4 regions of the Streptomyces sp. NPDC060198 genome follow, and region 1 is predicted to be linked to each of the others. Evidence: riboswitches for the same ligand, from Rfam matches in the RefSeq annotation. Region 1 holds a riboswitch; each other region holds the start of a gene.
What was found. A riboswitch is a leader RNA that binds a small molecule or an ion and turns the genes downstream of it on or off. The one in region 1 is predicted to bind cyclic di-AMP.
Positions count from the first base shown of each region.

Region 2: linked by a shared signal. The riboswitch ahead of ACFWEP_RS20240 (NlpC/P60 family protein) and the one ahead of ACFWEP_RS25145 (LysM peptidoglycan-binding domain-containing M23 family metallopeptidase) in region 1 are both predicted to bind cyclic di-AMP.
Region 3: linked by a shared signal. The riboswitch ahead of ACFWEP_RS11355 (C40 family peptidase) and the one ahead of ACFWEP_RS25145 (LysM peptidoglycan-binding domain-containing M23 family metallopeptidase) in region 1 are both predicted to bind cyclic di-AMP.
Region 4: linked by a shared signal. The riboswitch ahead of ACFWEP_RS13520 (M23 family metallopeptidase) and the one ahead of ACFWEP_RS25145 (LysM peptidoglycan-binding domain-containing M23 family metallopeptidase) in region 1 are both predicted to bind cyclic di-AMP.

Region 1 covers NZ_JBHWZJ010000254.1:2,613-8,417, forward strand. Annotated here, with positions in the region: gene ACFWEP_RS25140 (SGNH/GDSL hydrolase family protein) at 1-302, opposite strand, end outside; gene ACFWEP_RS25145 (LysM peptidoglycan-binding domain-containing M23 family metallopeptidase) at 484-1,371, opposite strand; cyclic di-AMP (ydaO/yuaA leader) riboswitch at 1,377-1,531, opposite strand; gene ACFWEP_RS25150 (tyrosine-protein phosphatase) at 1,961-2,770, shown strand; gene ACFWEP_RS25155 (hypothetical protein) at 2,797-3,198, opposite strand; gene ACFWEP_RS25160 (DUF6126 family protein) at 3,239-3,424, opposite strand; gene ACFWEP_RS25165 (helix-turn-helix domain-containing protein) at 3,498-4,106, opposite strand; gene ACFWEP_RS25170 (aspartate aminotransferase family protein) at 4,178-5,614, opposite strand; gene dxs (1-deoxy-D-xylulose-5-phosphate synthase) at 5,611-5,805, opposite strand, start outside.
Region 2 covers NZ_JBHWZJ010000163.1:9,575-15,379, reverse strand. Annotated here, with positions in the region: gene pcrA (DNA helicase PcrA) at 1-2,144, opposite strand, end outside; cyclic di-AMP (ydaO/yuaA leader) riboswitch at 2,394-2,548, shown strand; gene ACFWEP_RS20240 (NlpC/P60 family protein) at 2,556-3,701, shown strand; gene ACFWEP_RS20235 (hypothetical protein) at 3,778-4,497, opposite strand; gene ACFWEP_RS20230 (hypothetical protein) at 4,596-4,949, opposite strand; gene ACFWEP_RS20225 (NlpC/P60 family protein) at 5,499-5,805, shown strand, end outside.
Region 3 covers NZ_JBHWZJ010000062.1:18,801-24,605, reverse strand. Annotated here, with positions in the region: gene ACFWEP_RS11380 (urease subunit alpha) at 1-777, opposite strand, end outside; gene ACFWEP_RS11375 (urease subunit beta) at 770-1,081, opposite strand; gene ACFWEP_RS11370 (urease subunit gamma) at 1,090-1,392, opposite strand; gene ACFWEP_RS11365 (hypothetical protein) at 2,098-2,406, shown strand; partial or broken gene ACFWEP_RS11360 (methyltransferase domain-containing protein) at 2,501-3,274, opposite strand; cyclic di-AMP (ydaO/yuaA leader) riboswitch at 3,808-3,991, shown strand; gene ACFWEP_RS11355 (C40 family peptidase) at 3,995-4,471, shown strand; gene ACFWEP_RS11350 (ATP-binding protein) at 4,576-5,007, opposite strand; gene ACFWEP_RS11345 (helix-turn-helix domain-containing protein) at 5,209-5,805, shown strand, end outside.
Region 4 covers NZ_JBHWZJ010000083.1:122-5,926, forward strand. Annotated here, with positions in the region: gene ACFWEP_RS13515 (PP2C family protein-serine/threonine phosphatase) at 356-1,513, shown strand; cyclic di-AMP (ydaO/yuaA leader) riboswitch at 1,829-1,982, shown strand; gene ACFWEP_RS13520 (M23 family metallopeptidase) at 1,994-3,049, shown strand; gene ACFWEP_RS13525 (aldo/keto reductase) at 3,313-4,260, shown strand; gene ACFWEP_RS13530 (PrsW family intramembrane metalloprotease) at 4,270-5,805, opposite strand, start outside.

The DNA of each region.
Region 1 (5,805 bases):
CAGAAGCTCACCAGGTCGGGTGCGAGCTCCTTGGCGCGGGGGACCTGCTCCTCGACTATCTGATCGAGAAGTCGTCCGCGTACCGCGAGATTGGCGTACCGGAATTCCCCGTGCACGGAATCGGGACCCGTCGCCTCGTCGAGGGCGGGAAGCTGGTCCGCGAGGAGAACCGCGAAACGGTCCGCCCAGCCGACATAAGACCCGTCCGGTCCGGGGTCTCCGACTCCCTCGGTGAAACTGTCGCCGATCGCCGCGTACGACCCGATGGTGTCTGTCTGCTGGATTCTCGAATCGTCTGCCACGACCACATATCTTGCCCCTTTTCATGTGACCTACGCGACCGTAAGAAGGGGTTGACGTGGGGTGAGATAGACCACCTGGTCAGTTTTTGGTAAAGCCGGAATAAGTAGAGGGGCGGCACGCTTGCGCGTACCGCCCCTCGAATCCCTGACGGATCGTGACGATTCGTCAATGGGAGGTGGCTCAGATGGAGACGCCGTGGGACCGCAGGTAGGCGATCGGGTCCACGTCCGAGCCGTAGCTCGGGGTGGTGCGGATCTCGAAGTGGAGGTGCGGGCCGGTGACGTTGCCGGTGGCACCCGAGAGACCGATCTGCTGGCCGCCGGTGACGGTCTGGCCGGCCGAGACCATCAGCTGCGACTGGTGCGCGTACTGGGAGTACATGCCGTCGGCGTGCTTGATGATGACCTCGTTGCCGTAGGCGCCGTCGTAGCCGGCGGAGACGACTGTGCCGGGGCCGACGGCGCGGACGACGGTGCCGGTGGCGGCGCTGAAGTCGGAGCCGGTGTGGTAACCGCTGGACCACATGGAGCCGGAGGCGTGGTACTGGGTGGTGACGGTCGCGTTGGCCACCGGGGTGGTCCAGCCCGTGCTGTTGCTGTCGGCGGCCTTGGTGGTGGTCGCGGCGGACTCGGCCGAGGCCGCCGGGGCGGCCTTCGCCTCGGTCTTGGCGGCCGTCTTCGTCTCGGTCTTCGGGGCCTCGGCCTTGGCGGAGGACGCGGTGGAGGCCGAGCCGGACGCCTGGGCGCCGAGGGTCAGCTTCATGCCCGGGAGGATCAGGCTCGGGTTGCCGCCGACGACCTCGCGGTTGTCCTGGTAGAGCTTCTCCCAGCCACCCTTGATCTTGTGCTGGGCGGCGATCTTCGCCAGGTAGTCGCCGGGGACGACCTTGTAGGTCTTGGCGGACTGCTGGGCGGACTGGGCGGCGGCGGGGGCCGACTGCTCAGCGGCGTGGGCACCCGTGGCTCCGAGGAGCGGCAGGGCGACGACGGCGCCGCCCGCTCCGACGGCGAGGATGCCGCGAGCGATCGGGCCGGACTTCTTACGACGGTGCTTACCCGGGATGGGCATGGGGGAATTCCTCTCCGGCGCCTACGAGGTGAGCTGTCGGGTTCGGGCTGGAGATGCCCGGTCGCGCTGAACGCGACTTCACCCCGAGCCTTCCGGAACAACTCCGGTCGGCGGCTTACCTGGGTCCCCCGCTCCTGCCACGCATCAGTGAGTGCGAATTCCGGGCGGCGGCAGGATTAGGCGGTCCGTCCGGAGTGATGGTGAACGTAATCGAGCCAGGTCGGACGGAACAAGCCGTCGCAAGCGGAACGGAATCCCGGAGCCGAAATCGGCCCGCTTTTCCGGTCACCCTCCGTGGATTACCGATCTTGGCTTTCCGCGCGGCGGACGGACTGCCGCCCGGCTTCCCGGCCACACACGGTCACGGATATGATCCCGCTCACGAGATCACCCACCATCTCACCCATAAACGGGTGATGTTGATCAAAATACGTACAATACGGACATGTCGCGCACGTCACTGATGACGGTTCTTCAGCAGCCGGGGAGACGACCGCCGGCTCCCCGGCGCCGGGGAGCGATGTCGTAGGGTCGCGACGAGCCGACGTCGGCGAGCAGCGCCGGCGCGCAGACGCACCGAGGAGCCGCTGTGACGCAGGTGCCGCAGTTCTCGCCGGCCGAACCCGAGCTGAGCGGGGTCCGTAACTTCCGGGACGTGGGCGGGCTGCCCACTGCCGATGGACGACGGGTCCGGCACGGGAGGCTCTTCCGCAGCGGTCACCTCGCCGCCGCCACCGCCGAGGACGCCGTCTTCCTCGGCCGGCTCGGCCTGCACACGGTCTTCGATTTCCGTAACTCCGCCGACCAGAAGCTCGACGGCTTCGACATCGAACTGCCGGGCGTGCGCAACGTCCGCATCCCGCTCTCCGACCCGGCGGACGGGGCCGGCTTCTGGCGGCTGGTGCGCGAGGGCGACATCGCGCAGCTGCGTTCACTGCTCGCCGACGGCAAGGGCACGGAGCGCATGCTCGCCTCGTACCGCTCGATCATCACCGACCGTACGGCCGAGCAAGGCCGGGTCCTGCACGCCCTGGCGGAAGACAGCGTGCCGGCGCTGATGCACTGCGCCGCGGGCAAGGACCGGGCGGGCCTGACGATGGCGGTGACCCTGCTCGCGGTGGGAGTGGAGCGCGATGCCATCGCGGCGGACTACCTCAAGTCCAACGATGCGCACCGCCGGTACCGGCTGAGGCGTGGCGACAGCGCGGACCCCCTGGTGTCCGCCGAGGTGATGAGCCTGCTCAACCCGCTCTTCGGGGCACACATCGACTACCTGGACGCGGCCCTCGCCACGATCGAGGAGAACTGGGGCACCACGGAGCGCTACTTCGCCGAGGGACTGGGACTCTCCGGGGAGACCCGGGAGCGGCTGCGTGAGCGGCTGCTGGACGAGGCGTAGGCCGCACGCTCGTCGCGGCGGTCCGGTCAACCGGGCGATCCCGGTCGGGCCGCCGCCCGGACCCACCCCTCGTCGAGGTGGATCGTCCAGGTGTCCCCCACCGCCCGGTCCAGTTCGACCAGGACCGCGACGCCGGCGATGACCGCGGGCGCGTCGGAGAGCCGCAGCGGAGAGGCCGGGACGCCACGCCGCAGGTAGGTGGGCAGTTCGCCGTCGCAGACGAACGCGTGCAGCGGCACGGAGTCACCGCCGAACCACACGGCTCGGTGCTCCTCTGCCCACGCGGCCGCGGCGTCGACCCGGTCCAGGTGCGCCAGCAGGTGTTCGGGAGCGGGCCCGTGGCTGAACTGCACGAGGAAGCCGGCGGCGTCGACCGCCCACCAGTCCCACGTACATCCGGGCCGCGGATGCCGCAGGTCCGTCGTCATGCGGGCATGCTACGGAGCCCCGCGGTCCGGAGGAATCCCCCTACTGATTGCCGCCCGCCACGGCGAACAGGATGTAGAGGAAGGCGGCGATGACGTGCCCGGCGACCAGGTAGGCGACGAGCCGGATGACCATCCCGCGCGGCATCTTCCGCTCCTGGGTGTCCCGGGGGGCGCTGCTGCCGGTCTGCCGGGGCGTCAGCGGGTCGTAGTGCTCCGAATCGGACATGACGGTCCTCTCTTCCGTACGCCCGGGGCCGGGCGTACGAGGAATGGGCGCGGCACCGGGGTGCCGGGCGCGGTCAGCGCCGACGGGTCCCGTCACCGAGGCACAGCTCGGCGGCGGGGCTCTGCAACAAGGTGTGTACGAAGATCAGCTCGGCGCCCTCGGGCCCGGCGGCGGCGATCCGGTGCGGGGTGAGCGAGTCGAAGTGGGCGCTGTCGCCGGGCCCGAGCTCGTGCGTGGTTTCGCCGAGGGAGAGCCGCAGCCGCCCTTCGAGGACGTACAGCCACTCCTCCCCCGGGTGGACGCGCACCAGGTCGCCCTGGGCGCCGTACGGGACGCGGACGCGCAGGGCTTGCATGGCACGGCCCGGACCGCCGGCCCGGCGGTACATCCAGCCGTCCGCCTCGGGCCCGTCGAACCGGCCGCCGCGCACGATCGCGTCGCGTTCCGGGGGGATCTCGCCGAGGAGTTCGGAGACGGTCGTACCGTAGATACGGGCGAGGCCGAGGAGGACGGGCAGCGAGGGCTGACGGTTTCCCGTTTCGAGCCGGGAGAGATGGGCCGGGGAGAGTCCCGCGCGCTGCGCGGCGGCCTCCAGGGTGAGGCCTCGGCTCCGGCGCAGTTCGCGCAGGCGGGGGGCGACGCCGGGGAGGTCGTCGGCCACCCCTCCGTCAGGAGGATTCATACCTCCATTGCGCCACCGACTTTCCTCTGAGGCAAATTTCTTGCCTCAGAGGCAAAACCGTCGGAGACGGGTCAGCGGTTGGCGACCGCCTGCTTCACCAGGGTGCGGCCGAAGTCCCACATCAGGCCGCCCCCACCGTGGGCGTCGTCCATCACCGACTCGAAGGCCGTCACGAACCGGTCGACCTCGGGTTCGCCGATGATCAGCGGCGGGATCAGCTTGATCACTTCGAGATGGTCCCCGGACACCTGGGTGAGAATCCGGTGCTTCTGCAACAACGGTACGACAACCATCTGCGCGAAGAGTCCCTTGCGTGCGGCCTGGAGCATCGTCCACCGGCTGCGCAGCTTGATCGACGACGGCCGGCCGAACTCGATGCCGATCATCAGCCCGCGCCCGCGCACCTCGTGCAGCAGTTCGTACCGGTCGACCAGCGCGGCGAGCCGTGTCCGCAGCAGGTCCCCGGTGCGCCGGGCGTGGGCGACGGTCTCCTCGTCCTCCATCACCGAGAGGACCGCGAGTCCCGCCGCCATGGCCTGGGCGTTCGAACCGAAGCTCGCCGAGTGGACGAGCACCCGGTCCATGGAGGAGTAGACCTTCTTGAAGATCCAGTCCTTCCCGATGGTGGCTCCGACCGGCACATAGCCGCCGGAGAGCGCCTTGGCGACGCAGACCAGGTCGGGCTCGACGCCGTCCTCGTGCTGGTACGCGTAGAAGTCGCCGGTCCGGCCGAGACCGGTCTGCACCTCGTCCGCGATCAGCAGCGCCTTGTGCCGGTGCAGGAGCTCCTGGGCCTCGCGCAGGAAGCCGGGCGGCGCCGCGTGCACGCCCTTGCCCTGGATGGGCTCGACGACCAGTGCCGCCACGTCGCCGCGCTTGAGCTCCCGGCGCAGCGCGTCGAGGTCGCCGAGGGCGATGGCGGTGTCGGGGAGCAGCGGGGCGAAGCCGTCGCGGAAGCCGTCCTCTCCGTTGATCGAGAGCGAGCCGGTGGTGAGGCCGTGGAAGGCGTGGGTGCAGTAGAGGACGCGTGGTTTCCCGGTGGCGTACCGGGCGAACTTGAGCGCCGTCTCGACGGCCTCGGTACCGCTGTTGCCGAAGAAGACCCGGTCGAGGTGGGGGCTGTGGGTAAGGAGCTTCTCGGCGAGCAGACCGGGCAGCGGCTGGCAGTCGAAGCGGGTGAGGTCGGCGAGGGAGGCGTCGAGCACGTCGTGGAGTGCCTTGCGGACGACCGGGTGGTGCCGTCCGAGGCCCATCACGCCGAATCCGGCGAGCATGTCGAGGTAGTCTTCGCCGTCCGCGTCCCAGAAGTGGGCGCCCTCGGCCCGTTCGTAGACCTTGTCGAAACCGATGGTGTGCAGCATGCGCGGCAGTTGGTGGTTGAGATGGCGCGCGTGCAGTTCGTAGCGTTCGGCGCCGCGCTCCGCGAGCAGCGTCGCGAGATCGAACCCCTTGCCGGCGCTGTCGGCGCCGTCGGTGTGCGCGGCGCCGGCCGCCCTGTCGTCCTTCATTCCCCGCTCGTCTCCTTCTTCGCCCGAACCGCTGGATTCGCTGGTGTCGCTCCGCGCGCCTCGCGTCCTCGTTCCGTACCGTCCCCGGCCGGCGGTACGGGATGCGGGGCCGTCGCTTCCTCTTCGGCGCGGTCGGCGGGGTGGCCGTCCGGGGCTCCGGGACGTCCCGCGAGTGCCGCGCCGATGCTGCC
Region 2 (5,805 bases), on a different contig from region 1:
GAGGCGCGGGTGAGGTAGAGGCGTTCGCGGGCGCGCGTGATCCCGACGTACGCGAGGCGGCGCTCCTCCTCCAGCTCCTTGACCTGGCCGAGCGCCCGCATGTGCGGGAACACGCCGTCCTCCATGCCGGTGAGGAAGACGACCGGGAACTCCAGGCCCTTGGCGGTGTGCAGCGTCATCAACGTGATGACGCCGGAGCCGTCCTCGTCCTCGTCGGGGATCTGGTCGGAGTCGGCGACCAGGGCCACCTTCTCCAGGAACTCCGCGAGCGTCCCGGACGGACCGGCCGCGTCGGCATCGGCGTCGGCATCGGCGTCGGCATCCGCGTCGGCAGCCTCGGCGCCCTCAGGTTCCGCCGCCGCACGGGCCTGGTCCTGCTCGAACTCCAGGGCGACGGCGGCGAGTTCCTGGAGGTTCTCGATGCGGGTCTCGTCCTGCGGGTCGGTGGACGCCTGGAGTTCGGCGAGGTAGCCGGTGCGCTCCATGACGGCTTCCAGCACGACCGCGGGACCGGCGCCGGACTCCACGACGGTGCGCAGCTCCTCCATCAGCGTGTTGAACCGCTTCACCGCGTTCGTGGAGCGGGCCGCCATGCCGTACGCCTCGTCGACGCGGCGGAGCGCCTGCGCGAAGGAGATCTTCTCGCGCTGCGAGAGGGCGTCGATCATCGCCTCGGCGCGGTCGCCGATGCCGCGCTTGGGCACGTTGAGGATACGGCGCAGCGGGACGGAGTCCTCGGGGTTGGCGAGCACCCGGAGGTAGGCCAGGATGTCCCGGACCTCCTTGCGCTCGTAGAAGCGGACGCCTCCGACGACCTTGTAGGGCAGGCCGACGCGGATGAAGATCTCTTCAAAGACACGGGACTGGGCGTTGGTGCGGTAGAACACCGCGACGTCGCCGGCCTTGGCGTCGCCGGCATCGGTGAGCCGGTCGATCTCGTCGGCGACGAACTGCGCCTCGTCGTGCTCGGTGTCGGCGACGTACCCGGCGATGCGGGTGCCGGTTCCGGCGTTGGTCCAGAGGTTCTTGGGGCGGCGGCTCTCGTTCCGCTCGATGACGGCGTTGGCGGCCGAGAGGATCGTCTGGGTGGAGCGGTAGTTCTGCTCCAGGAGGATCGTGGTGGCGTCCGGGTAATCCTCCTCGAACTGGAGGATGTTGCGGATCGTCGCGCCGCGGAAGGCGTAGATCGACTGGTCCGCGTCACCGACGACGCAGAGCTCGCCCGGCGCGTCGTGCTCACCCGCCGGTCCGACCAGCTCGCGCACCAGGGTGTACTGGGCGTGGTTGGTGTCCTGGTACTCGTCGACCAGGACGTGCCGGAACCGGCGGCGGTAGTGCTCGGCGACGTCGGGGAACGCCTGGAGCAGGTGGACCGTCGTCATGATGATGTCGTCGAAGTCGAGGGCGTTGGCCTCGCGCAGCCGTGCCTGGTAGAGCGCGTACGCCTGGGCGAGCGTCTTCTCGAAGCCGTCGGCGGCCTGCCCGGCGAAGGTCTCCTCGTCGATGAGCTCGTTCTTGAGGTTGGAGACCTTCGCGGTGAAGGACTTCGGCGGGTAGCGCTTGGGGTCGAGGTCCAGGTCGCGGCAGACCAGGGCCATCAGCCGCTTGGAGTCGGCCGCGTCGTAGATGGAGAACGACGAGGTGAAGCCGAGCCGCTTCGACTCACGGCGCAGGATGCGCACGCACGCGCTGTGGAAGGTCATGACCCACATGGCGTTGGCGCGGGGGCCGACGAGCTGCTCGACCCGCTCCTTCATCTCACCGGCGGCCTTGTTGGTGAAGGTGATCGCCAGGATCTGCCCGGGGTGCACGCCGCGCTCGGCCAGCAGGTGGGCGATGCGGTGGGTGAGCACCCGCGTCTTGCCGGAGCCGGCGCCCGCGACGATGAGAAGCGGGGACCCGGCGTGCACGACGGCGGCACGCTGCTCGGTGTTGAGTCCGTCGAGCAGCGCCGCGGAGTCGATGACCGGGCGCGGGGCGCCGTCGCGGTAGTACCCGTCCCTGGGCGGCGGGGGCGCGTCGAAGAGCCCTTCGAAGAGGCCCTCGGGCTCCTCCTCGGGCTCGTGGTCCTCGAGGGGCGGCGGGGGCCCCTCCTCCACGGGCTGGAGGCCGGTCAGGAAACTGTCGTCAAAGAGGCTGCTCATCGCTTGTCGAGTTTAGATGCCTCGACGGACACTCCGGGCGGCCTTACGAAGTCTCGGCGGTCACGGTCACCGGCTGTCAAGGACCGTACGCGGCGCGCTGACGAACACCCCCTCGTGGCCAAGGTCACGAAAATGTATCGGGCATATCGCACATCGCCCTTCCCAGCCGCCCCGCCGCTTGGTTACCGTGCTCAGCCGGGCGGCCCGTATCCCCTGACAGGCGAACCGCGCCACAGGGCCGCCCCCGCCGAATCCGGCCCGCCCACGGCTGTCCGGAACCGGGGACCCACACGTCCCACCGGGGTGAATCGGGCCCGTACTCCGTCCATGCGGTACCGGCCCGTAGGGCAGCCTTCCGCGCCCGAACCCGACAGCTAACCCGGTAGGCGGTCCAGGAAGGAGATGCCGGCCTTGGCATCACATCGCAAGCCGCGCACCCCGATGCGCGTGACGTCACCGGCTGTGGGGTTCACCACGGTCGCGCTGGCCTCGGTGACGCTGCTCTCGACGCAGAGCGCGACGGCCGCCCCTTCGGCGCCCAAGCCGAGCATCGAGGAGGTACGGAAGAAGGTCGACGACCTCTACCGTCAGGCGGGCTCCGCGACTCAGGAGTACAACCGGGCCAAGGACTCCACCGCCGAGCAGCAGGACAAGGTGGACGCCCTGCTGGAGGAGGCGGCCCAGCGGGCGGAGAAGGTCAACGAGGCCCGTCGCGCGCTCGGGAACTACGCGGCGGCGCAGTACCGCACCGGCGGCCTGGCGTCCTCGATGACGTTCTTCCTGGCGGACGACCCGCAGTCGTACTTCGACCAGGACCAGCTGATGAAGCGTCGCAGCGGGCAGCAGGAGAAGGCGGTCTCCGACTTCCGCACCCAGCAGCTGGCGGCGGCCGAGAAGCGCACCGAGGCCACCAAGAGCCTGGAAGCGCTGACGGAGTCGCAGGAGGATCTGCGCACCAGCAAGCAGACCGTGCAGGACAAGCTGGCCGAGGCGCGCACGCTGCTGTCGAAGCTGACCGCCGAGGAGAAGGCGCGCCTCGCGGAGCTGGAGCGGAAGAAGGAAGCCGAGGCGAAGAAGAAGGCGGAGAAGCTCGCCGCCGAGCAGGCCGCCGCGGCGAAGGCGGAGGCCGACAAGGCCGCCGCCGACGCCGCCGCGGCAGGCTCGGACGCGGCCCCCGGCACGTCGGCCGGCTCGACCACGTCCGCTTCCACCAAGGGCGCCCAAGCACTGGCGTTCGCCGAGTCCCAGATCGGCAAGCCGTACGTGTGGGGAGCCACCGGCCCCGCGTCGTACGACTGCTCCGGCCTGACCCAGGCGGCCTGGCGGGAGGCGGGCGTCGACCTGCCGCGTACCACCTGGGACCAGGTCAACGTCGGGACGCGGGTCGCGACGGCCGACCTCCAGCCCGGCGATCTGATCTTCTTCTACGACGACATCAGCCACGTGGGCGTCTACAAGGGCGACGGGATGATGGTCCACGCACCGAAGCCGGGTGCGTACGTCCGCGAGGAGTCGATCTACTACATGCCGATCTACGGCAGCGTCCGGCCGGGCTGACCCGACGGACCGCCTCCACGCCCGCCGCCCCGGCCCGTGTCCTCCGGGGCGGTAGGACGGTGGGGCGGTGGGGCGGCTACGAGCATTCCCAGTAGAAGCGCCCTTCGCGGTGGTCGGGGCTGACGAAGGCGAAGCCGTGGCCGTAGCCGAAGTTGAGGAAGTACGGGTCGTCCCCGTCTTCGTCGGGGGCGTCGCTCAGCTGGAAAAGGAACTGCCAGGGGGCTTCGACCTGCGCCCAGGCGTTCGGGTAGCGGGCGGTGCCGCCGAGGTAGTCACGAAGGTCGTCGTCGGGCTGCGCGACGGCGGGGCCTTCACGGCGCGTGCCGCGCTCAAAGCCGGCCTGCTCGTGGGCGCACCGGTCCACCGGACGCAGATGGACGCGCCACTCGACGGGGGTCCTCGACCCGTCGGGCCCGTGGCGCCAGAGCGTCCGGCCGTGCGTTCCGGGCGGCCCGATCACGGCGGAGGAGGGTGTGCGGCCGTCGGGCTGGACCAGGAGGACGCCGTCTCCGTCCTCCGGCCCCAGGCCGCCCATGATCATGTCCTCCTCGCCGAGGAAGAGGTAGGCCAGGCGGAGTTCTTCGCCGGGGACGGGGAACTGGCCGACGAACACCAGGGGTACCCCGGAGTGCGGGTCCAGCGGCCAGGCGGGTTCGGAGAGCCAGACCGGATCGCCGCCCAACTTCGCCACCGGATCGGTGACCGGCTCCTCGGGCGCTTCGAGGACGATCCGGAGGCGCGGCAGGAAGGCGGCGTCGTACGGCCCGTCCGCGCTCCCCGTGGGTCGTATGGCCATGCCGGGCACCCTACGGGCCCGTACCGACATACCGTCCCGGCCCGGTCGGCCGGTGGCGGCGGGGGCGCATGGCGGGGCCGCCGCCCGTCCGGGCCGGCTCAGGTCCAGAGGGTGGCGATGAAGATGTTGGCGAGGGTCAGTCCGCCCACGGCGGCGAAGGCGCCCTTGGACACCTTCTCCTCGTCGCGCTTGAGGTAGATGAGGGCCAGGATCACCACGAGGATCAGCAGCTTGATGCCGATCTTGACGTTGTTGACCGGGTTGTCGTCGGCCTGGTGGAAGCCGACGAGGGCGATGCCGGTGACGAGCATGGTGAGCGCGCCGTGCAGCATCGCGGGCGAGAACCGGGCGGTGCCGGTACCCATCGCCTTCATCTGCGTCAGGAAGCCGCCCAGCAGGGAGGCGATACCGATGATGTGCAGGGCGACGAAGACATGGATGAGTACAGACATGCCGGCAGCCTAACGAGGGCCGTACCACCCCCCGACGGTCAGGTGGGGCTTACTCGTCACTCGATGGCCTTGGCGGCCTGTTCCCGAAGCTGCCCGAATATGACCGGGTCACCCTCCACCATCACGGTCACACTCCGAAGGCGAAACGTCACCGGAGGTCAATTCCGATCATGACGCCTTCTGGGCCTGCCCCGGGGTTAGCGTCCCCCCAGGGCGTGTCGTCAAAGTGCCGTCGTCCGGCCGGAGGCCGGGCCGGGTGGCATCCGGTGCGTGCGATCGCAAGGCGGAGGATCGTCCTCGTGCTGGACGTACGAGGACGATTCCGACAACGCGGCGAGCGTGCGTGCCAGGCGTCGCCCGGCAGATGGCACTTTGACGACACGCCCTGGGTGACCGGCCCGCCTTGCCACCCCCTGACGGGTGGCACCGGTCACCTGGCCGAAAGACCCCGGTGGTGCCCGCCCTCCCCCATGAGGCGCGCGCCGCCGGGGTCCGCCGGGCCCCGCCGGTACCCCCGGGCGGGCAGCCGACAGGAAGGATGCAGCCCTCGTGGCCGCGCACCGGAAATCTGCTCACCGCAAGCCCAAGCAGCGCTTCTTCACCGGCTCTGCTGCCCGCTCCGCCGCCGCTCTGGCACTCGCCGGGGCGGCCACCGCGACCGCCGCGACCGGCTCCGCCCAGGCGGAGCCCCACCTCACCGCCGCCCAGGTCAGATCCAAGGTGGATCAGCTCTACCGGGACGCCGAGGCTGCCACCGAGCGGTACAACGGGGCCAAGGAGAAGGCCGGCGACGCTGCCCGGTCCGTGGACGCGCTGCGCGACGAGGCCGCCCGCCGCACGGATCTCCTCAACGAAT
Region 3 (5,805 bases), on a different contig from region 1:
CTCGTTGAGGGTGTCCGTGTGGATGGCGAGCTGGGCGCCGCTCTCCTCGCAGACCCGCAGACAGGCGTCGATGACGGCGGGAGTCGCCCCCCAGTCCTCGTGGATCTTGAATCCGAGGGCGCCGCCGCGCAGTTGGGCCCGCATGGCCTCCTGGGACATGGTGTTGCCCTTGCCGAGGAGCCCGATGTTGACGGGGTATCCCTCCAGCGCCTCGAACATCCGGGCGAGGTGCCAGGAGCCGGGGGTGACGGTGGTCGCCTTGGTGCCCTCGGCCGGTCCGGTACCGCCGCCGACGAGGGTGGTGATCCCGGACGACAGCGCCTGGTCCACCAGGGTCGGCGAGATGAAGTGGACGTGCGCGTCGATGGCGCCCGCGGTCAGGATCTTCCCGTTCCCCGCGATGATCTCCGTCTCCGGCCCGATGACGAGGTCGGGGTGGACCCCGTCCATGGTGTCGGGGTTCCCGGCCTTGCCGATGCCGGTGATGCGCCCGTCGCGGATGCCGACGTCCGCCTTGACGATCCCCCAGTGGTCGATGACGACCACACCGGTGATCACCGTGTCGGGGGCGCCCTCGGCGCGGGTGGTGCGGGCCTGGCCCATGGACTCCCGGATCACCTTCCCGCCGCCGAACACCGCCTCGTCGCCGGCCCGTCCGGGGCCGCCCGAGCGGTCCTCCTCGATCTCCACGAGCAGGGAGGTGTCGGCGAGCCGGATACGGTCGCCGGTGGTGGGGCCGAACAAGTCGGCGTAGACGGCACGGTCGAGTTCAGCCATCGAGGGCACCTCCGGTTTCGCCGCGCAGGCCGGGAACGACGCGCGCGCCTGCGAGCGGGACGAGTTCGACGTCCACGGGGATGCCGGGCTCGAAGCGCACGGCCGTCCCGGCGGCGATGTTCAGCCGCAGGCCGCGGGCCGCCCCGCGGTCGAAGTCGAGACCGGGGTTGGCCTCGGCGAAGTGGTAGTGGGAGCCGACCTGGACGGGCCGGTCGGCCGCGTTGAGGACGGTGAGACGGGTGACGGGGCGGCCCTCGTTGATCGGCACGGCCCCGTCCGCGTACAGGATCTCTCCGGGAATCACGGCGCCCCTCAGACGATCGGATCGTGGACGGTGACGAGTTTGGTGCCGTCCGGGAAGGTGGCCTCCACCTGGACGTCGTGGATCATCTCCGGAATGCCGTCCATGACGTCGGCGCGGGTGAGCACCTTGCGTCCGGACGCCATGAGTTCGCCGACGGTCCGGCCGTCGCGCGCGCCCTCCAGGATGTGGGAGGTGATCAGCGCGACCGCCTCCGGGTGGTTGAGCCGCAGGCCGCGCGCCCGGCGTCTCTCGGCGACGTCGGCGGCCACATGGATGAGCAGGCGCTCCTGCTCGTGCGGGGTGAGTTGCACGCTTCCACCTCATCGTCTCGCGCCCGGTACCTGCCCGGCCCGGTGGCACCCGTCGGACGCCGACACGTTCGTCGGGTACGGGGGCGGGCGTCACCGGCCAGGCAACGCACGTTAGAACCAAAGTTTTTCCGTCGCGTTAACTGGCGCCGCCCTGCTCCGGCGCCGGGCGGTACCCGGACGGCGCTCCGTCGGGCGGGCACGCCCGCGGCCGGCTCTCCGGTGCGGCCTCCGCGCGGCGCCGCCTCGTATACGGCGCGTACCGGCCCCGCCTCGTGTGCGGCGCGTACCTGCCCCGCCTCGTGTGCGGCGCGTACCTGCCCCGCCTCGTGTGCGGCGCGTACCTGCCCCGGGGCACGCGGCGCGTACCGCCGCGGGAGCGCGGCATGCGGTGCGGAGGCCCGGCGCCGACATGGCCCGCCGGGCGCTCGGGTAGTAATGCAGCAACCCACTGCGGCCGGTGCGGTGCGGAGCTGCCGCCGGACCGCGGGGCCGAGCCACGGCGTGCCGGGCTGCCGGCACGACGCGCTCCGCGCCGCCCCGTCACGGACCCGGCCGGCCGGGTCCGTCGCGGACGGCATCGACCGTGGCCCCGTCCACGACGCCGGATCGCCCGCGCCGGTCCGGCCCCGGATCGGGGAACGCCGCACCATCCACCCGCACACCGCCCGACGCCCCACGCCCCACGCCCCACGAGGTGAATCCCCGATGCTGCCACCGGAGTTGCCGCCGCTGCCCGCACTGACCCGTGCCGAAGCGGAGTTCGTCGACCGCTATCTCGCCGTCCTGGACCAGGTGGGCCGGATCAACCCTGCTCGGGGCAGCGACACTTACGGGGCGCTCCGGGCGGCGCAAGCGCTTGCCTCGCACGCGGCGGCCCTGCGGGACGCCCTCGCGCTGATGCACGAGCGGGGGGAAGCACAGATCCACGCCGCCACGCTGGCGCGGGCGCTGAGGGCACTGGACGGGGAGCGGCGGGCGGGGCGGGTAGCGGTACCGCCTACGCCGGGAAGCTGAGGGCACGGGGTGGGCGCCGGTCCAGGACCGCGGCCGGTGTCCGTTCGGGCGACGAGCAGGCGGGGGCCGGGATCTGCGGCATTGGCGCCGACGGACCCGGGCAGGTAGTCGCGGGTGAGCCGGAACCGGTCCGGCCATCCGGGCTCATCGGTGTCGAACGTCAGCGCCACCACGCGGCGGGCCACGCGGCGCATCTCGCGCAGCCCCGCCATGAGGTCCGCCCAGTGGTGGACGGTGGAGACGGCCATCGCGACGTCGAAGGACCGGTCCCGGAACGGGAGGCTCTCGGCCGTGGCGGCCACGCACGGCGCCGATCCGGCCGGCCGCTGTGCCCGCATGACCGCCGACGGTTCCACCGCGGTCACGGCGCGGTCGGCGGCACGTAGGAGCCCGTGCCGGCCCCGACGTTCAGCACCGTCCGCGCGTCGCCGAGTGCGTCCCGGATCTGCGCGGCGATCCGCGGTCCGGTACGCCGTGTCGCGGAGTAGGCGCCGCCGATCTCGTCGTACAGCTATGCGCCGAGCATCTCTGGTTGCTCTTCCCGTGTCACCTGCCTTCCCCTCGCCCTTGTCCCGAGTTTTCTGTCGATGGCCGCAACCACGGCGTCGGCCCGATCGCGCCGCTCCAGCAGCAGGCCGCGCAGGTGCGCGACCGCGTCGGCGGACGGGTCGCCGACGAGTTCCGCGACTCCCCTCAGACCGAAGCCCAGCCGCCGGTGGGCGAGTACCTCCCGCAGCCGCGCCACGTCGCCCGCCGAGTGGGCCCGGTACCCGGCCGCGGTCCGCCCCGACGGGCGGACGAGCCCGAGATCGTCGTAGTGATGCAGCATGCGGACGCTCACGCCCGCCAGTCGGGCCATGCGCCCCACGGTCCAGTGATCCTCCACGGCACCCACGGTGCGGCCTGACGCCACGTGAGGGTCGAGGGCGGCGCCATCGACGGCGGTGGCCGGGGCGGTGGCCTTCCCCGCCTGCCGAGGAGACCCCGGCGGGGCAGAAGCCTTCGGACCTGCCGGGCGGGGCCACTCGGCAGGACCGGTCGAGGCCGGGGTCCGGGCAGATGCACGGAGTCGGACCGATCCGCCCTGTTTCACCAGCGACACTCCGTAACGAATATCCGATTTTCCGCCCGTTCAGCGCAAGGATTCCGCCCGCTGCGCCTCTCCCCCGATTTGCGCTCCCCGGCGTTCTCCCCATCCGCGAAGTACCGCACTCCGCAAGCTCGGTGGAGACACGCCCGGTACGCGCCCCCGGCCGTGTCGGGCACTCCCCCACTCTCCCGGCGCAACGGGGGCCGACCGTACTGACTTCCTCTGCCACCTCGAAAATCCCGCACGACCTGAGTGAAGATCCGTGGGACGACAAGCCCCCGCCACCCTGACGGGGCGGTCCGCGCGGACGCCGAGTCCTGCCGCCGAGCGGATGACGGGTCGACAGGAGTGGATCGGCAGGAGTGGAGGACCCGAGCACAACGGGCCGGCCGGGCAACCGGACGTCCCTCGGGGTGAAGCCGCATCGCGCGGCCGGGCGACTTCGCCAGCCCGAACCCGACAGGTCATCCTTCACAGGCGGCTGACGAAGGGTTGCGCATGACTGCGCAGGTTCATGTCCCGTCTCTGCTCACCCGGGCCGGTACGGCCTCGGTCCTCACTCTGGCCCTCAGCTCGACGATGCTGGCCCCCGGCCTGGTGTCCGACGCCGAGGCAGCCACCACCGCCCGCGCTTCCAAGGCGCTCCGGATCGCCGCGTCGAAGAAGGGCTCCCCCTATCAGTGGGGGGCCACCGGGCCTCGCAGGTTCGACTGCTCCGGGCTGACGCTCTACTCGTTCAAGAGGGTCGGCAAGAAGCTGCCCCGTACGGCGCAGCAGCAGTACAACAAGACGCGCCACATCACCTCCTCGCAGCGCAGGAAGGGTGATCTGGTCTTCTTCCACAGTGGTCGCAGCGTCTACCACGTGGGCATCTACGCCGGCAACGGCAAGATCTGGCACTCGCCGAAGACCGGTTCCGTGGTGCGGCTGGAGCGGATCTGGACGAAGCGGGTCTGGTACGGGCGGGTGCGCTGACCGGCCCGGGTCCCGAGCCGCCCGCCGTGGAGTGGCCGGCCCGGACAGGGCGGCGCGCGACGACACCGCCGGGTCTCGCGCGCCCCGTCCGGGCCGGGGTGGTGTCAGCCCCGTACCGGCACCGACCAGGGCAGGGTGACCCACACGGTCTTGCCGCCCTCCTCGGTGGGGGTGACACCGAACCCTCCGCCGCACTCCTTGGCCAGCGCCCTGATGATGGCCAGTCCGCGCCCGTTGTCCTGCTGCACAGCCGCGGGGAGCCGTCTGGGCCACCGGGGGTGGCTGTCGGTCACCTCCAGTCGCAGTTCCTCGTCGCGGTCGAGCACCAGCCGCACCGTGAACGTGGGTGACTGGCCGCGTGTGTGCAGGACCGCGTTGGTGGTGAGTTCCGAGACGATCAGCAGGACCGTCCCGGCTTCCTCCGTGTCGTCGTGCATACCCCACTCCGCGAGTACGCGGGCCACGTGTCTGCGGGCCGCGGACACCGACACCGGATCGCTCGGCAGGGTGACATGTGCTTCCTGATGGTCTGCCATGGCGACGCCGTCCCTTTCCGCCCGGGCGACCCCTATCGGCCCGGATTGTGCCTGGCGCCAGAGTGCCACCGCATGAGCCCGTGCAGGCACGATCTGCCGAGATATGCATATATCTATCGCTCAATGCGGTGAACTCCGGCTCACCGGAGCTCGAACATTCGGCACACTTGTCTTCCAGCCGACCGGCGGAAGGAGACCGGAATGGGCAACGGCCCCGTCGTGCGCCGTCGCAAACTCGGTGAGGAGTTGCGGACGCTGCGCCACTCGTCGGGACTCACGAGCCAGCAGGCGGCATCGCTGCTCGGCTGGCACCAGTCGAAGGTGAGCAGGATCGAGACGGGCGCGAGCGGGGTGTCCCCGGCCGACGTCGGCCGTCTGCTCGACGCCTACGCCGTCGACGACCCCGAACTGCGCACCCTGCTCTCGGCACTGGCAGGGTCGGCGGACGGTCGCGACACGGGCTGGTGGCATGCCTACCGGGGTGTCATTCCGCCGCAGTACCGCGACTTCATCGCCCTGGAGGCACAGGCCGAGACGGCCAGGACCCTGGAGACCTCGGTGGTTCCCGGGTTGCTCCAGACCGCCGATTACGCGCGGTCGGTCACCGAGTCCGCGCTGGACGGGATACCGGGGGCGCATCTGGACGCCCTGGTCGAAGTGCGGCTCGCCCGCCAGTCGGTGCTGCGGTGCGACGCCCCGCTGCGGCTCACCGCCGTGCTCGACGAGGCCGTGCTGCGGCGCGAGGTGGGCGGGCGGCGCGTGATGCGGGCCCAGCTGGACCATCTCGTGGCCATGACG
Region 4 (5,805 bases), on a different contig from region 1:
CGCGTAAAGATCTGCCGCAAGGGGCATGAACTGGTCCATCCAGGAAACCCCGCACACCTGCACGGTCGGCGCGGCCCGGTCGAACGCGTTGGCGGACATCCGGGTGCGGAGTCGTCCGGGCGACCGCTTCGCTGTCTCGTACGCGGCGCGTGGGCGCTCGCCGAACGGTGTCGAATCCCCGCTCCGCCGGACCGGTGCACCCGGCGTACACCGGCGGTGGGGGGCGCTCAATGGGGAGCTGCGCGCTCCCCCCTATGGACGACGAGGAGTCGCCGCACGGCGCGGCTCGGGCCGGCCCGGGCGGGGCGCGGTAGGTTCCGCAGCCGTGGCGGGACAGGGCAGGAGAAGCACAGAGGTGGGGAAACGGCTGTACGGGAACGGTTGGGCGTCCGGGGGTGTCAGTGCCCGGCGATTCGTGCGGATCCTGCCTGCCCTGCTCGTCCTCGGCGGGCTGGTCTTCGACATCGCGTCACCGCCCCGCTTCACGGCGGTACCCCTGTTCGTCGCCGCGCCCCTGATCGCCGCGCCGTTCGCCTCCCGGACCGGCACCGTCCGGATCGGAGCCGCCTCGCTGGCCGCGGTCATCGCGATGCGGGTGTACGTGGGCACCATCGGCGAGATCGTCCCGATCATCGAGACGCTCACCGTGGCCACGACGGCCGTGCTGGCGCTGGTCATCAACGGAGTGGTGCGGCGCGGCAGCGAGCAGCTGGCCTCCGCCCGGATCATCGCGGAGACCGCCATGCGCGCGGTGCTGCCCGTCCCGGCCGACCGGGTCGGCGGGCTCCACGTCGCCGCGCGCTACGAGGCGGCGCAGGCGGACGAGTACGTCGGCGGCGACCTGTTCGCCGTCGCGGACACCCCGCACGGGGTACGTCTCGTCCTGGGCGACGTACGCGGCAAGGGGCTCGACGCGGTCGAGGCGGTGGCGGTGATCATCGGCGCGTTCCGGGAGGCCGCCGAGCAGGAGGAGACGCTGGAGGGGGTGACGCAGCGGCTGGAGCGCGCGTTGGCCAGGGACGCGGCGCGGCGGGGCGGGCTGGACCCGGTGGAGGGGTTCGTCACCGCGGTGCTGGCCGAGATCCCGCAGGGCTCCGCCACGCTGCGAATCGTCAACCGGGGTCACCCCGAGCCGTTGCTGCTGCATGCCGGGGGAGCGCTGGACGTGCTGCGGCCCAGTACCCCGGCGCTGCCGCTCGGCATGGCGCTGGGGGCCTGGCCGGACCGGGCGGACGAGTGGGACCTCCCGCCGGGCGCGACCCTGCTGACCTACACGGACGGGCTCTCCGAGGCGCGCGACCCGGCGGGTGTGTTCTACGACCCGGCGGAGCGGCTGCGGGGCCGGATCTTTCCCGGCCCCGACGAGCTGCTCTCGGCGCTCACCGACGACGTCCGGCTGCACACCGGTGGGCGCTCGACGGACGACCTGGCGCTGCTCGCGGTGGCCCGGCCGGCGGAGGACCAGCCGGAGCGCCGGACCACCGTGCCGATCGTGGGCCGCGGCGGCGGCTGACGCAGGTCCGGGGCGGCCGGCGCCGCCCTCGGAAACACGCCCGGGTGGCGCTCCCGCGGTCGGCTCCGCGGACCGTCGCGCGGGTGCGGCGACGGTCCGTAGCAGGGTGGTGCCGCTCGATAACATATGACACACCGTCAGATGAACGGCGCTGTACGACTCGTCCGCAAGTCGCCCGGATAGGTGTGGGAATGCCCAGGTAAATCCCGGCCCGAAGTGGGAATGATCAAGGGGAACGGCTTGGAATCGGAGCCGTATGTCTATTAACGTTCGATAACGCAGCGCGGTCGTCCCAGCCGTCGTCAGAGACGGCGCCGTGCGCGAGCGCCGAATTCCGCAAGGGAACCGGGGAACCACCTTCTTGGGGTGAATCGGACACCTGTGTCTCGACAGAGACACCAGGCGCCCGTAGGAGACCTTCCTGCTCCGAACCCGTCAGCTAACCCGGTAGGCGAGAAGGAAGGAAAGGAGTGCGCCCACGTGGCGTCCAACCAGCCTGCCCCCGAAGCCCCGTCACCCTTCGCCACCCGTGAGGGTTTCGGCTCCCCTGGCGACGCCGACAAGGCCTGGGAGGAATGGAACCCCACCGAGGATTCCCTCCGCCCCGTACGCGGCCGGCACCGCGTCGCCAAGCAGCGTGGTCTCGCGCGTAGTTCCACCGTCCTCGGGGTCGGCGTCATCGCGGCCGTCGGTGCGGGCGGCATGGCCACCGCGCAGAGCAAGCCGCCGGTCTCCATCTCTCTTCCCGATTCGCTCGCGGACAACCTTCCCGACGCCAAGTCCCTTCCCGGGCTGGGTGCTCTGATCACCGCGGTCGAGTCCGACGACACTCCCGTGCCGGTGGCGGCGTCCGCGCCGTTCACCACGGCCGGACTCACCACCGCGGAGACCGAGAAGGGCGCCACCGACGCGGGCGAGGCGCTGCGCGCCCGCATCCTCCAGCAGGCCGAGCAGCAGCAGTCCGCCGCCGACGCGGACGCGAAGGCGGCGGAGGAGGAGGCGGCGGCGGCCAAGGCCGCCACCGAGGCCAGGAAGCAGCAGGACGTGGCCACCGCGAAGGCCGCTGCGGAGAAGAAGGCGGCCGAGGAGGCCGCGGCGGAGAAGGCCGAGGCCGAGAGACTCGCCAAGCTCGCCGCCAGTTACTCGCTCCCCACCTCCGCGTACACGATCACCTCCACCTTCGGTGAGGCCGGCACGATGTGGGCCTCCGGGCAGCACACCGGTCTCGACTTCGCCGCGCCGACCGGTACCCCGGTCAAGGCCGTGCACGGTGGAACGGTCAAGTCGGCCGGCTGGTCGGGCTCGTACGGGTACCGCACGGTCCTTGAGCTCGACGACGGTACGGAGATCTGGTACTGCCACCAGTCCTCCATGGACGTCGTCGCCGGCCAGCAGGTCAACACGGGCGACACCATCGGGCGCGTCGGAGCCACCGGCAATGTCACCGGCCCGCACCTCCACCTCGAAGTCCACACCCCGGACGGCACCGGCATCGACCCGATGGCCTGGCTGACCGGCAAGGGCCTCACCGTCTGACGCCTCCGGGCCCGCACCGGCCCGGGCGGCCGGGTACCTCCGCCGGACACGCCACGGGCGTCTCCCCAGCCCCGGCAGCCTTGACGCTCCCCCCGACGTCAGGGCTGCCGGCCTCTCGTCCTGCCGAAACCTCGGCCGGAACCGTCGCGCGGCCAGTCGCCGGAGCAGTCGCCGTCGGCATCTCGGCCGGAATCGCGGCCGCGCGTGGCGGCCGGAGCCCCGGAAGCGGAATACGATCTCCCGTCCGCTCCGTTGAACCCCTCATGACTTCTTCTCTCCGCACACTCGGAACGTCCGGCATCGAGGTCTTCCCCCTCGCCCTCGGCGGCAACGTCTTCGGCTGGACCGCCGACGAGGCCCAGTCCTTCGCGGTGCTCGACGCCTACACCGCGGCCGGCGGCAACTTCGTCGACACCGCCGACGCGTACTCGGCCTGGGTCCCGGGCAACCGGGGCGGTGAGTCGGAGGCGCTGATCGGCAAGTGGCTCAAGGCCCGTGGCAACCGTGCGGACGTCGTCGTCGCCACCAAGGTCGGTGCCCACCCCCAGTACCGAGGGCTCGCCACCGGCAACGTCAAGAGCGCGGTGGAGGAGTCCCTGCGGCGCCTCGGCACCGACTACATCGACCTTTACTACACGCACTACGACGACGAGAGCGTCCCGGTGGAGGAGATCGTCACCACCCTCGACCAGCTGGTCAAGGAGGGCAAGGTCCGCGAGCTCGGCGCCTCCAACATCAGCCCCGAGCGCCTGCGCGCCTCGCTCGAATTCTCCGAGCGCGAAGGGCTCGCCCGGTACGTCGCCCTCCAGCCGCACTACAACCTGGTCTCCCGCGACACCTACGAGGGGCCCGCCCAGGACCTCGCCGCCGAGACCGGCCTCGGCGCGGTCCCGTACTACGCGCTGGCAGCCGGCTTCCTCACCGGCAAGTACCGGCCGGGTGCGCAGGTGGAGAGCGCCCGCGCCGCGAGCGCCGGAGCGCACCTGGAGTCCGAGCGGGGGCAGAAGGTGCTGAGCGCGCTGGACGCCGTCGCCGAGGCACACGGGGCCGAGATCGCCACCGTCGCACTGGCCTGGCTCGCGTCCCGCCCCACGGTCGTGGCGCCGATCGCCTCGGCCCGCACGCCGGAACAGCTCCCGGCGCTGCTCGCGGTCGCAGAGCTCACGCTGACCGGTGAGGAACTGGACCGGCTCACCGAAGCCTCCGCCTGAGCGACGGCCTCACCCCGGAGGATGCAGATAGGGGTTGTGCCCGCCGTACTGCCGGTGCGGAGGCGGCTGCGCAGGAGCGGGCGACGGGACCTGCCCCGTGCCGTACGGGGATGCCGGGTCGGTTCCGTACCCAGCCGGAGCCGGACCCCCCGGCGCGCCGGGCCAGGACTGCTGCGGGGACGGCGACGGGGGCGCCCAGCCCCGGGCGTGCGCGCCGTGTGCCGCGTGGGCGCCGTGCGCGTGGGCTCCGGGGCCGTACGGGTGGGGCACCGGACGGCGGACGGCCGGGCGGAACACGCTGCGGGCCGCGTGGCTCAGCGCGGGGGCTGCGACGTTCCTGCGCTCCCAGAGGTGGTGCAGCAGCTCCTGCTCCCGCGCCGCGAAGTCGACGCCCACGGTGCCGCGCCGGGCGTCCCGCCGCAGCGCGGCCAGTGAGGTCGCGAACGACTCGTACTCCGCGACGGCCCGGGCCGCCGCCCGGCCCCTGGCCCGGTCCGACGCACCGTGCCAGTGCCGCGCCAGATCCCGGGCCATGCCCCGGGCACGCATCGAGGCGAGCGCGAGCGGTTCGGCCGGGGTGAGCCAGCCGGCCATCGCGTACGCCGGGAACTCGGCGGCGAGCGTCCGCAGTTCCCGGCCGCGCGACCAGATCGCCAGCCAGGTCAGCAGCCCGAACGCGGGCATCATGGCGGCGCCGTAGACCAGGTAGAAGCCGTACGGCCCCCAGGTCGCCGAACCGTTCCACAGGGCGTGCATGCCCATCGCGAGCAGCACACCCAGCAGTGGGAGCGCGATCCGGCGGACCCGTCGCCGGCCGCCCCCCGCACGGCTCGCGGCGGCGAGACCGAAGCCGATGCCCGTCATCGCCGTGAACACCGGGTGCGCGAAGGGCGACAGGACGATCCGCACGAAGAAGGTGCCGACCGTCAGCGACACGATCCCCACCGTCCCCAACTGCCGGTCCTCACCGAAAGCGTTGCCGAGGTAGAGGATGTTCTCGCTGAACGCGAAGCCGGTCGCGGTGAAGCCCGCCGCCACGATCCCGTCGACGACCCCGTTGAACTCCCGTCTGCGGAACAGGAAGAGCATCAGCACGGCGGCGCCCTTCGCGCTCTCCTCGACGATCGGCGCGACGACCGTGGCCCCCAGGGTGTCGGCGCCCGACGGATCCGCCGAAAGGTTCGCGATCCAGTACGTCGCGAAGGAGTTCGCGACGATCGCGACCAGCGCCGCCGCGCACGAACCCCAGGCGAAGGCGAACAGCAGATTCCGCCAGGGCGCCGGTTCGACCCGGTCCAGCCAGCGGAACGCGGCCATCAGGAGCGGCACCGGCAGCACCGCGAGCCCCAGACCGACGAGGAACCCCTCGGTGCCGGTCTCTTCGCGCACCAGAGCCAGGATGAGCAGCCCACAGATGGCCAGCGTGACGATCACCGCGCCCGCGCGGAACGCCTTGCTGCGCCACACCAGCCCCACCCGGCGCGGGCGGTAGCGCCAGTGGGCGCGCTCCGGGACGGCGCCCAGGATCTCGCCGAGCCGTTGCTC